Regions from separate parts of the Vibrio cholerae genome, predicted to be linked through region 2. Evidence: predicted binding sites of a transcription regulator. Region 2 holds the regulator's gene; the other holds the start of a gene.
What was found. The regulator PurR, encoded in region 2, represses purine synthesis genes. The targets are predictions, from matches to a motif close to TNANGNAAACGTTTNCNTNA.
Positions count from the first base shown of each region.

Region 1: the regulator PurR is predicted to act here: its motif matches at 1,553-1,572, upstream of metK (methionine adenosyltransferase).

Region 1 covers NZ_CP043554.1:2,472,144-2,477,015, reverse strand. The annotation lists gene F0316_RS11490 (SprT family zinc-dependent metalloprotease) at 1-94, opposite strand, end outside; gene metK (methionine adenosyltransferase) at 216-1,373, opposite strand; gene tkt (transketolase) at 1,738-3,735, shown strand; gene F0316_RS11475 (LysR family transcriptional regulator) at 3,807-4,703, opposite strand; gene F0316_RS11470 (ligand-gated channel protein) at 4,848-4,872, shown strand, end outside.
Region 2 covers NZ_CP043554.1:1,182,838-1,187,709, forward strand. The annotation lists gene F0316_RS05670 (putative signal transducing protein) at 1-123, opposite strand, end outside; gene F0316_RS05675 (TVP38/TMEM64 family protein) at 157-846, opposite strand; gene F0316_RS05680 (TfoX/Sxy family DNA transformation protein) at 1,201-1,788, opposite strand; cyclic di-GMP riboswitch class I at 1,902-1,988, opposite strand; gene purR (HTH-type transcriptional repressor PurR) at 2,147-3,157, opposite strand; gene torD (molecular chaperone TorD) at 3,564-4,226, opposite strand; gene torR (two-component system response regulator TorR) at 4,451-4,872, shown strand, end outside.

The DNA of each region.
Region 1 (4,872 bases), 1.3 Mb from region 2:
GCAGTTTAAAGGGGCGCTGCAAAGCCTCGCTGGCGGTAGCGATACATTGTTTGATTTTCTGCTCAGCTTGGCAGTGCAGATCAAAACGAACCATTAGCGAATGTCTACCTCTAAAAACTCTGTCATCGAACTCATAAAAAAGGCCCTTTCATGAGAAAGGGCCTTGAACTGTATTGCAATCCTCGCCGTTTGTCAGCGATGAGTTGAAATAATGCTTACTTTAGACCTGCGAAGTCACGCAGTAGCGCGGCTTTGTCGGTGGCTTCCCAAGGGAACTCTTCACGGCCGAAGTGACCGTAAGCTGCCGTTTTCTTGTAGATAGGTTGCAGCAGGTTCAGCATCTCTTGCAGACCGTATGGACGCAGGTCGAAGAACTGGCGAACGGCTTCAATGATGATCTCTTGCGACACTTTCTCAGTACCGAAAGTTTCCACCATGATCGACGTTGGATCCGCGACACCGATAGCATAAGAGAGTTGGATTTCACAACGATCAGCCATACCCGCCGCAACGATGTTTTTCGCAACATAACGTGCTGCGTAAGCCGCTGAACGGTCAACCTTGGATGGATCCTTACCAGAGAATGCACCACCACCGTGACGCGCTGCGCCGCCGTAGGTATCAACGATGATCTTACGACCGGTCAGACCACAGTCACCCATTGGGCCACCAATCACAAAACGACCGGTTGGGTTGATGAAGTATTTGGTCTCTTTGCTCAACCATTCTGCTGGCAGAACTGGCTTGATGATCTCTTCCATCACCGCTTCACGCAGATCTGCGGTAGAGATTGAATCACTGTGTTGAGTCGACAGAACTACAGCATCAATACCTACGATCTTGCCTTGGTCATACTGGAAGGTCACCTGAGATTTCGCATCAGGACGCAGCCATGGCAGCGTGCCATTTTTACGAACTTCAGCTTGGCGCTGCATCAGACGATGCGCGTAGGTGATCGGTGCTGGCATCAGCACTTCAGTTTCGTTGGTTGCATAACCAAACATGATGCCTTGGTCGCCCGCTCCTTGCTCTTTAGGATCGGCTTTATCAACACCTTGGTTGATGTCTGGCGATTGCTTACCGATGGTGTTCAGTACCGCACAAGAGTTGGCATCAAAGCCCATGTCTGAGTGCACGTAACCAATTTCACGAACGGTTTGACGAGTAATCTCTTCGATATCAACCCAAGCGGAAGTCGTGATTTCACCGCCCACCATCACCATGCCAGTTTTTACGTAAGTTTCGCAAGCAACGCGAGCTTTAGGATCTTGCTCAAAAATCGCGTCCAACACTGCATCAGAGATCTGGTCTGCAATTTTATCTGGATGGCCTTCTGATACCGATTCTGAAGTAAACAAGTGCTTAATCGCCATGATAGCTCCAATATTTGTGGTTATTCGCTAACGTCTCAGTTCTTCCCGACCTATGGTTTGAGTCGCTTAGAGGTAATGACGTTATCGATCAATTTCGTACATTTTGTAGGCGTTTCTACATCTAGACGGCTATTCTAGTGTCGGGCGCTCAAATTACAAGCTCTTTTTCTATTTAGCGCATAACCAAACGTTTGCTTAAAAAAGTCAGCTTTGCCACTACAAAGCGAGAATGTGCTAAAAAGTGTGACAAAATCGGAGCAAAGCACCAGTAAATCGTTTGCAGCAGCAGGGGGGCTTTGCGACAATAGCCGCCACTGATTTTCCGCATCCATTCATTTCGCTTACTTCCCATTTAGGAGTCGACATGTCTTCTCGCAAACAACTTGCCAATGCTATCCGTGCCCTGAGCATGGACGGCGTTCAAAAAGCTAACTCTGGCCACCCGGGAGCCCCAATGGGCATGGCGGATATCGCCGAAGTGCTGTGGCGTTCACACTTAAACCACAACCCGCAAAACCCAAATTGGGCTGACCGCGACCGCTTTGTGCTGTCTAACGGCCACGGCTCTATGCTGATTTACTCGCTGCTGCACCTGAGCGGTTACGAGCTGTCGATTGACGATTTGAAAAACTTCCGTCAACTGCATTCCAAAACACCGGGTCACCCAGAATACGGTTACGCACCGGGCATCGAAACTACCACTGGCCCACTCGGCCAAGGCATCACCAATGCCGTAGGTATGGCGATTGCTGAAAAAGCTCTGGCGGCGCAGTTCAACAAACCGGGTCACGACATCGTTGACCACTTCACTTATGTGTTTATGGGTGATGGCTGTTTGATGGAAGGTATCTCGCACGAAGCGTGTTCACTAGCAGGCACACTTGGCCTTGGCAAACTGATTGCATTCTGGGATGACAACGGTATTTCTATCGACGGTCACGTAGAAGGCTGGTTCTCAGACGACACGCCAAAACGTTTTGAAGCGTACGGCTGGCATGTCATCCCTGCGGTTGATGGTCACGATGCAGATGCGATTAACGCTGCGATTGAAGCGGCGAAAGCAGAAACCTCTCGCCCAACGCTGATTTGTACCAAAACCATCATCGGTTTCGGCTCTCCAAACAAAGCGGGCTCACACGACTGTCACGGCGCGCCTCTGGGCAACGATGAAATCAAAGCTGCACGTGAATTCTTGGGTTGGGAACACGCTCCGTTTGAAATCCCAGCGGACATCTACGCAGCGTGGGATGCAAAACAAGCAGGCGCAAGCAAAGAAGCCGCTTGGAATGAGAAATTCGCCGCTTACGCGAAAGCTTACCCAGCCGAAGCTGCTGAATACAAACGCCGCGTAGCGGGCGAGCTGCCAGCGAATTGGGAAGCCGCAACCAGCGAGATTATCGCTAACCTGCAAGCTAACCCTGCCAACATCGCATCGCGTAAAGCATCACAAAATGCGCTGGAAGCGTTCGGCAAACTGCTGCCAGAATTTATGGGTGGTTCTGCTGACTTGGCGCCTTCTAACCTCACCATGTGGTCTGGCTCTAAGTCACTGACAGCAGAAGATGCGTCAGGCAACTACATCCACTACGGTGTGCGTGAGTTTGGTATGACGGCCATCATCAACGGTATCGCGCTGCACGGCGGTTTTGTCCCTTACGGTGCAACCTTCCTGATGTTTATGGAATACGCGCGTAACGCGATGCGTATGGCAGCACTGATGAAAGTGCAAAACATCCAAGTGTACACGCATGACTCTATCGGTCTGGGTGAAGATGGCCCAACTCACCAACCGGTTGAGCAAATCGCTTCTCTGCGTATGACACCAAACATGAGCACATGGCGTCCATGTGACCAAGTGGAATCAGCGATGGCATGGAAACTGGCCATCGAGCGTAAAGATGCGCCATCTGCGCTGATTTTCTCGCGTCAAAACCTCGCGCAGCAACCACGCAGTGCAGAGCAAGTCGCGAACATCGCTAAAGGTGGTTACATCCTGAAAGACTGTTCAGGTCAACCTGAGCTTATCCTGATTGCGACCGGCTCTGAAGTGGAACTCGCGGTTGCCGCTTACGAGCAACTGAGCGCCGAAGGCAAAGCGGTTCGCGTGGTCTCTATGCCATCGACCGATGCATTTGATAAGCAAGATGCCGCTTACCGTGAAGCAGTACTGCCAGCGGCAGTGACCAAACGTATCGCGATTGAAGCGGGCATTGCCGACTTCTGGTACAAGTACGTTGGCTTTGGTGGTCGCATCATCGGTATGACTAGCTTCGGTGAATCAGCACCAGCGGGTGAGCTGTTCAAACTGTTTGGCTTCACGACTGAAAATGTGGTGAAACAAGCCAAAGAACTGCTGGCGTAATTAAAAGCGATTTATTTCTTTGTTACGCAAAGAAAAATCGATGATAAAAAATCCCGCTGCGGCGGGATTTTTTATTGCCACTCATCGGGCCTTGCTTGGCGGAGCGCATCAATAAATAGGCGCAGCCGAAGTGGGTGACGACCGAGCGGATAGAAGCAGTTGATTTCTGTTGGCTGTGATTGCCATCCGTTGACGCAAGGAATGAGGCTGCCCGGATGCGCCGTTTCAAAACCATTGGCAAACCAAGTGGGAAGCAAACCAATACCACGACCTTTAGCAATCGCATCGGCTTGCATGGCAAGATTATCGCTTTGTAAACGACTCTCTAGTGCTGGCAGTGAATAACTGCCAAACTCTGGATGGTGCAGTTCAAGCTCCGCGCGCCGACAAGCAATAAAATCAATCCATGGGTGATGAATCAACTCACGAGGATGGGTCGGTTTATCTCGATGGGCCAAATATTTGGGAGAGGCGTAAGTGGCATAGCGCCAATAGCCTAAGCGTTCTTTGCGATAACCCATGGGGGCGGCGTGTTCAATCCAAATGATCAAATCGGGCTCAAACACCTCATCACTGTGTTGAAACTGGCTGAGTAGACGGATCTTCAATGTCGAATGCTGCTGCATAAACTCATCCAGTACTTGGCTGAGCCAGCCGCGGATCAAATTGGGGTGTACCACCAGCGTGAGTTCGCCAGTCACTTGATTGTTCAATTCTTGCAACGCTTCCTGACTTTTATTGGCCAGTTCAAGTAGCTGCTCCGAGTAAACCGCAAACACTTCTCCCGCTTTGGTGAGCGTTAAGCGGTTGCCTTGACGCATCAACAAGCTTTGTCCCAAGTCCTCTTCAAGTTGCGCCAAACGGCGACTCAGGGTGGATTTAGGTTGTTCAAGCGCTTTGGCAGCGGCAGTCAGGCTCTTATGTTGGCAAAGCGCATGGAAAGCTTTTACGGCGCTGAGATCTTGCATAGGTATTTGACCCTTAAAGAATAATTACCACAGACGTTCCATATTTGGACCGAACTATTCCATGTGTCGATCTATCTCCAGTACAGAATATATGAATAATCCGCTTCTGAAATTAAGAATAATTATCATTTAAAGGAGTGGTAAATGTCCAGATTCAATCCATCCCCCG
Region 2 (4,872 bases):
CGGGATCTCGCCGCGCAGCGCAAACAGCATTTCTCCACGCAACTCACACGCTATCCCTTGCTGATGCAAAAGCTGCATCAGCATGTGCGCTTCAAGCGGATGAGTGGCCGTGTAGATTTTCATTGTCCTTCCTAGCTTACTTTTACCAAGAGTGACTTACTTCACTGGCGATTGAGTGGCACGCTGCTGAAATTTACCCATGATCCATTTCACCACTATCGGAAATACGCCTAACAAAACGAATGAAGCGAGCACAGGGAGCGACACAATTTCGCCTAGGCTTGAGATTTCCGCCAGTTGAGTACCCGCATTGAGATACACCGCCGTACCCGGCAGCATACCAAGTTGGCTGACCCAGTAGTAACGCCAAGTGGAGATAGGCGTTAGCCCCATCACTAAGTTAATCAGGAAAAATGGAAAAATCGGGATCAGTCGCAGAGAGAGTAAATAAAACGCGCCATCTCGTTCAATACCTTGATTGATGGTTTGCAATTTATCAGCGAATTTAGCTTGCACCCAATCTCGCAATAAGAAGCGGCTACTGAGAAAGGCGAGAGTGGCACCAATGGTACTGGCAAAAGAAGCCAGCAGTAAGCTCAACCAAAAGCCAAATAGTGCCGCTCCCAACAAAGTCACGACCGTTGCGCCGGGGATTGAAAATGCGGTTAGGAGAACATACACCACAAAATAGATCAGTGCGGCTTGCAGCAAATGGGCATCAATATAATTCGCTAATTCGGCTTGTTTGGCTTTCGCAACATCAAGAGTGAGGTATTGGCTAAACTGCGTCACCAAGAGCGCGGCAATGGCAATCAAAACAAGGGCGATGATGAGTTTTTTATACATTCGAGTACCTAGTCATTACTTTATGGTTTGTGGGGCGTGATATTGCCCGTTTTACTTGGCTCTTCAGCGGTGTGGGCTACGATTCTTCACCCAACCATAGACTATCTCTGGTTTGATGTGGGTGCACACAGTGACCGCCGACTTGTCACTCCAAGTCATTAGAGTATCGCTCATTACTCAAGTATATCGTCTGTCACTGAATTTACTGGAGATACATAGAGAGCCTAAAAGTAAAGACAGGCCAAAGGCCGTTTTTCTTTCAAAAAAATAACGCGCCACTTTGGACGCGTTATGAAATATAGGGTGTGTAAAAACACAGGATGATTACAGGCGTTGATGAACTCAAAATGAAACTCAGAGATGCCTTAATAGCTCATCACGACGATTTTGTGGGATCACCGACCAATGTTTACCTTCGATTGCGCCTTCTAGAGCCCATAGCAACTCTAAACTCACCTCTGCCGTGTGAGTTCGTTGAACCGCTTTATAAGCTTCAACAGAACCAAGAGTCTGAAGAGACTCGACGGTGTCGATACCTGCTTTTTTGAGCATTCTTTCTGTTGCTAAACGCAAGTTAGGAAGATCTTTCAAACGATCAGGTTTCGCTTGTGCTTGAGTTTCACGTTCGGCCTTAGCGACCTCCAGTGCTGCACGCGCTTCATTGAGGATAGAGTCTGGATGACTCCAACAATCTTCAGGTAGAGCGTAGTACTTAGTTACAACGGGGAAGCCACGTTTTTTGTAAACATAAGGTTCATAACCTTGCTGTTTATACTTTTCGATTGTGGCGTCATCTGCACGGATGTGCAGCGTATCGTTAACCACAAGCGCAAACATAGTTTCGTCGACGAAAATACCAAAGCCACCAAACATTGAACGAGATTTAACACGTCCTAGCTGCTCAAAGAGCCGCATTGAATCTTTTAATACTGGTTTATCCATGCTGTTAGTCTCGGAGTATTGTTACATACGCCACCAAGTCAGGTCCGAGAAAATTAGCAAAAGCATGCATTCATAGTGTCAATGATGAGTCAACAAAGTGTATGCATTTTGCCATCGGTAACCCCGCTACCTACCACGTCTTCTGGTTTAGGCCGGAGGCTTTGCGTCCCACTCTTTCGAATGGTTTGCCCTGTGCGTGACATTTTTCCTGATAAAAATTAATCATTCTTGGGTCATTCTCACATACTGATATTTCAAATGTGAGAATGAGCCCTACTAATAATACTCGCACTACATATGTTTTGTCATATTTATGTGACAAGCTTTCAAATATAGGCGTTATGAATTGTCAAGAAAGTTAGGATTTTGTCAAGTCTTTCACCGTGTCGCGCTCTACGATCTCTGGGTGCATTTCGAAAATTCGGCGCTCGTGTTCTTTGTCTTTAATGCGTTCTAGCAAAATTTCAAACGCGTTCTTACCCACACGACGCTTAGGTTGGTGCACTGTGGTCAGTGGTGGAGAGAAGTATTCTGCTAACTCGATATTATCGTAACCGATGACAGACATATCTTCTGGAATACGTATGCCTTTCTGTTGCAAACGGCTCATCAAACCTAATGCCATCGTATCGTTGAAACAGAATACCGCCGTGGGGCGCTTGTCCATCGCAATGATTTTATCCGCCGCTAAAACGGCAGTATCACACTCAAAGTTACCTTCCAAGATCCAATCTTCATTGACGGTCAACTTGGCTTCCGCCATCGCGCGACGGAAACCTTGAATGCGCTCTTGGCATGCGGCTTTGACGAAGTGACCACTCAAACATGCAATCTCAGTGTGACCGCGGTCAGTGAGGTATTTGGTCGCGAGGTAGCCGCCTTCTTCGGAGTTATCGATGATTTTATCGGCGTGCGACGTTTCTGGACCCCAATCCATAACCACTTTTGGAATATCTTTGTGCGCATCCAACATATCTTGCAGCTCTTGGGTCAGGTCTGAACACATCACCAAAATGCCATCAACCCGTTTTTCGGCCAGCATGCGGATATAATCGCGTTGCTTTTCATAGATGCCGCCTGTGTTACATAGGATCAGCGTATAGCCTTGACGGTAACAGTAGCTTTCCACACCGTCGATAACTTCCGAGAAAAACAGGTTAGTAGATTGCGTCACTAACATACCAATCGTGCGAGTGGTATTGCACTTTAAGCTGCGTGCCACGGCACTTGGCGCGTAGTTCAGCTGCTTAACGGCTTCCATCACTTTCTCTTGGGTGGTTTCTGCCACAAAGCGAGTTTTATTGATGACGTGAGAAACGGTAGTGGTTGACACGCCCGCAAGGCGTGCCACATCTTTAATCGTAGCCATAGAGTGTTCCTGTCGATGACTGCTGCCAGCGAATAACATCGGTGGATTTAATCAGCAGAAGTAAGGCGAGACTGAGCGAATCTTCACACTCTGTGCGAGCACATGTCCAACACTATGCCGTACGTAAAGCGCTTCAATCACTATGCCTAAAGTAATAAACCTAAAGTAATAAAAAACAAAAACCGCCGAGAAACAGCGGTTGAAATTTTTACTCGTTTTTATCGTTTGCGGATGGATTTTAGACTGCAAATCTCTCCGTCGCAACGAAATTCATTCACCAAACTATAAGCCATTTCACAATTAATTCGTCTATCCCCTTCCTATTTGACCCTGCCGTGGTGTTGGCTACCACACGAAGCCGTTTGGGATAGATAAAATAGGCTGGCTTTCCGCTTTGCCTGTCTGGCTAATGGGTCTCTTGGATCAGCTCATCAAGACAGTGTTTATCTTGCTGAATAAAGGCTAACGCTAAACGAGCGGCGGCTGAGTACAATCCGAAAGCATCAAATTGAGTGCAACGTTCAGCAAAGGCAGGTAGCCAAGTGAGTAAGTGTTGACTTATGAAGTCGGACTGAGCTTGGAGCGCTAAACTCAGTTGTGCTGAGTGCTCAATTTGGTTAGCACTGATTGCTAGATGCGCTAAAAAATCGAGCTGGATGGCAAGATGATCCTCGGGCTCATTGAGATTTTGTTCAACCTTAACCCCATGTGCGCTGAGTAACTCACGCATTTGCTGCGCAGGCTTGCCATTGAGTAAACCTTGATCGGCATAGACAGAAGCATAGGGCAGGGCGGAATCACGGTCTGATTTCAAAAAGAGATCACAGAAATCTGCAGCGAGCTCCAGCTGTGCATCTTGGCGATCTTGCAAGCGATTGAGCGCCTCGACCAAGTGTTTAACTTCGCGGCTCAAGCTTTGCTCATCAGCGAGCCCGCTTAAAAAAGTACGAACTTCTGCTGAGTGATAGCGAGCAATATCTTGCTCGCTCAGTTCTTTAAAAAACAGGCTCGACAGCCACCAATAGATTTCAGCACGCTTTTCATTGAGGATTTTCAGTTCTTGCATCATCTCTGCACTCCCAATCGATGTGTGCTTAGTCTAAACCATAAAAATGAACAGCTATCACGGTGATTGTGACAGTTTGTGAAAAGAAAAGAATAGGTTGTTAATCTGTTAAAAGAAGTTTGCTTTGCATCAAGAAAAAGTGAGGTTTCTCACGATTTTTCTCGAGTTATTAACAAATATGAATAGAATAACCCTGCGATACATCCAGTTATTTAAAATGGTGCATTATGAGCTATCACGTACTTGTGGTTGAAGATGACCTCGTCACGCGAAGTAAGTTAAGTGGTTACTTTCAAAATGAAGGTTACCAAGTGACGGAAGCAGAAAGTGGCGCACAGATGAGAGAAGCGTTAGAGCTCAATGACATCGATCTGGTTTTGCTGGACATTAATTTGCACGGTGAAGACGGTCTGTTATTGACGCGAGAATTACGCAGCCAGTCGGAGATTGGCATTATTTTAGTGACAGGACGCACCGACAGTATCGACAAAATCGTTGGCCTCGAAATGGGCGCGGACGATTATGTCACCAAACCTGTTGACCTACGCGAGCTTCAGGTTCGTGTAAAAAACTTATTATGGCGAATTTCCCTCGCACAGCGAGAGAGAATTACCGACAAACACGATGACAAACTGGTGCATTTTGGTGA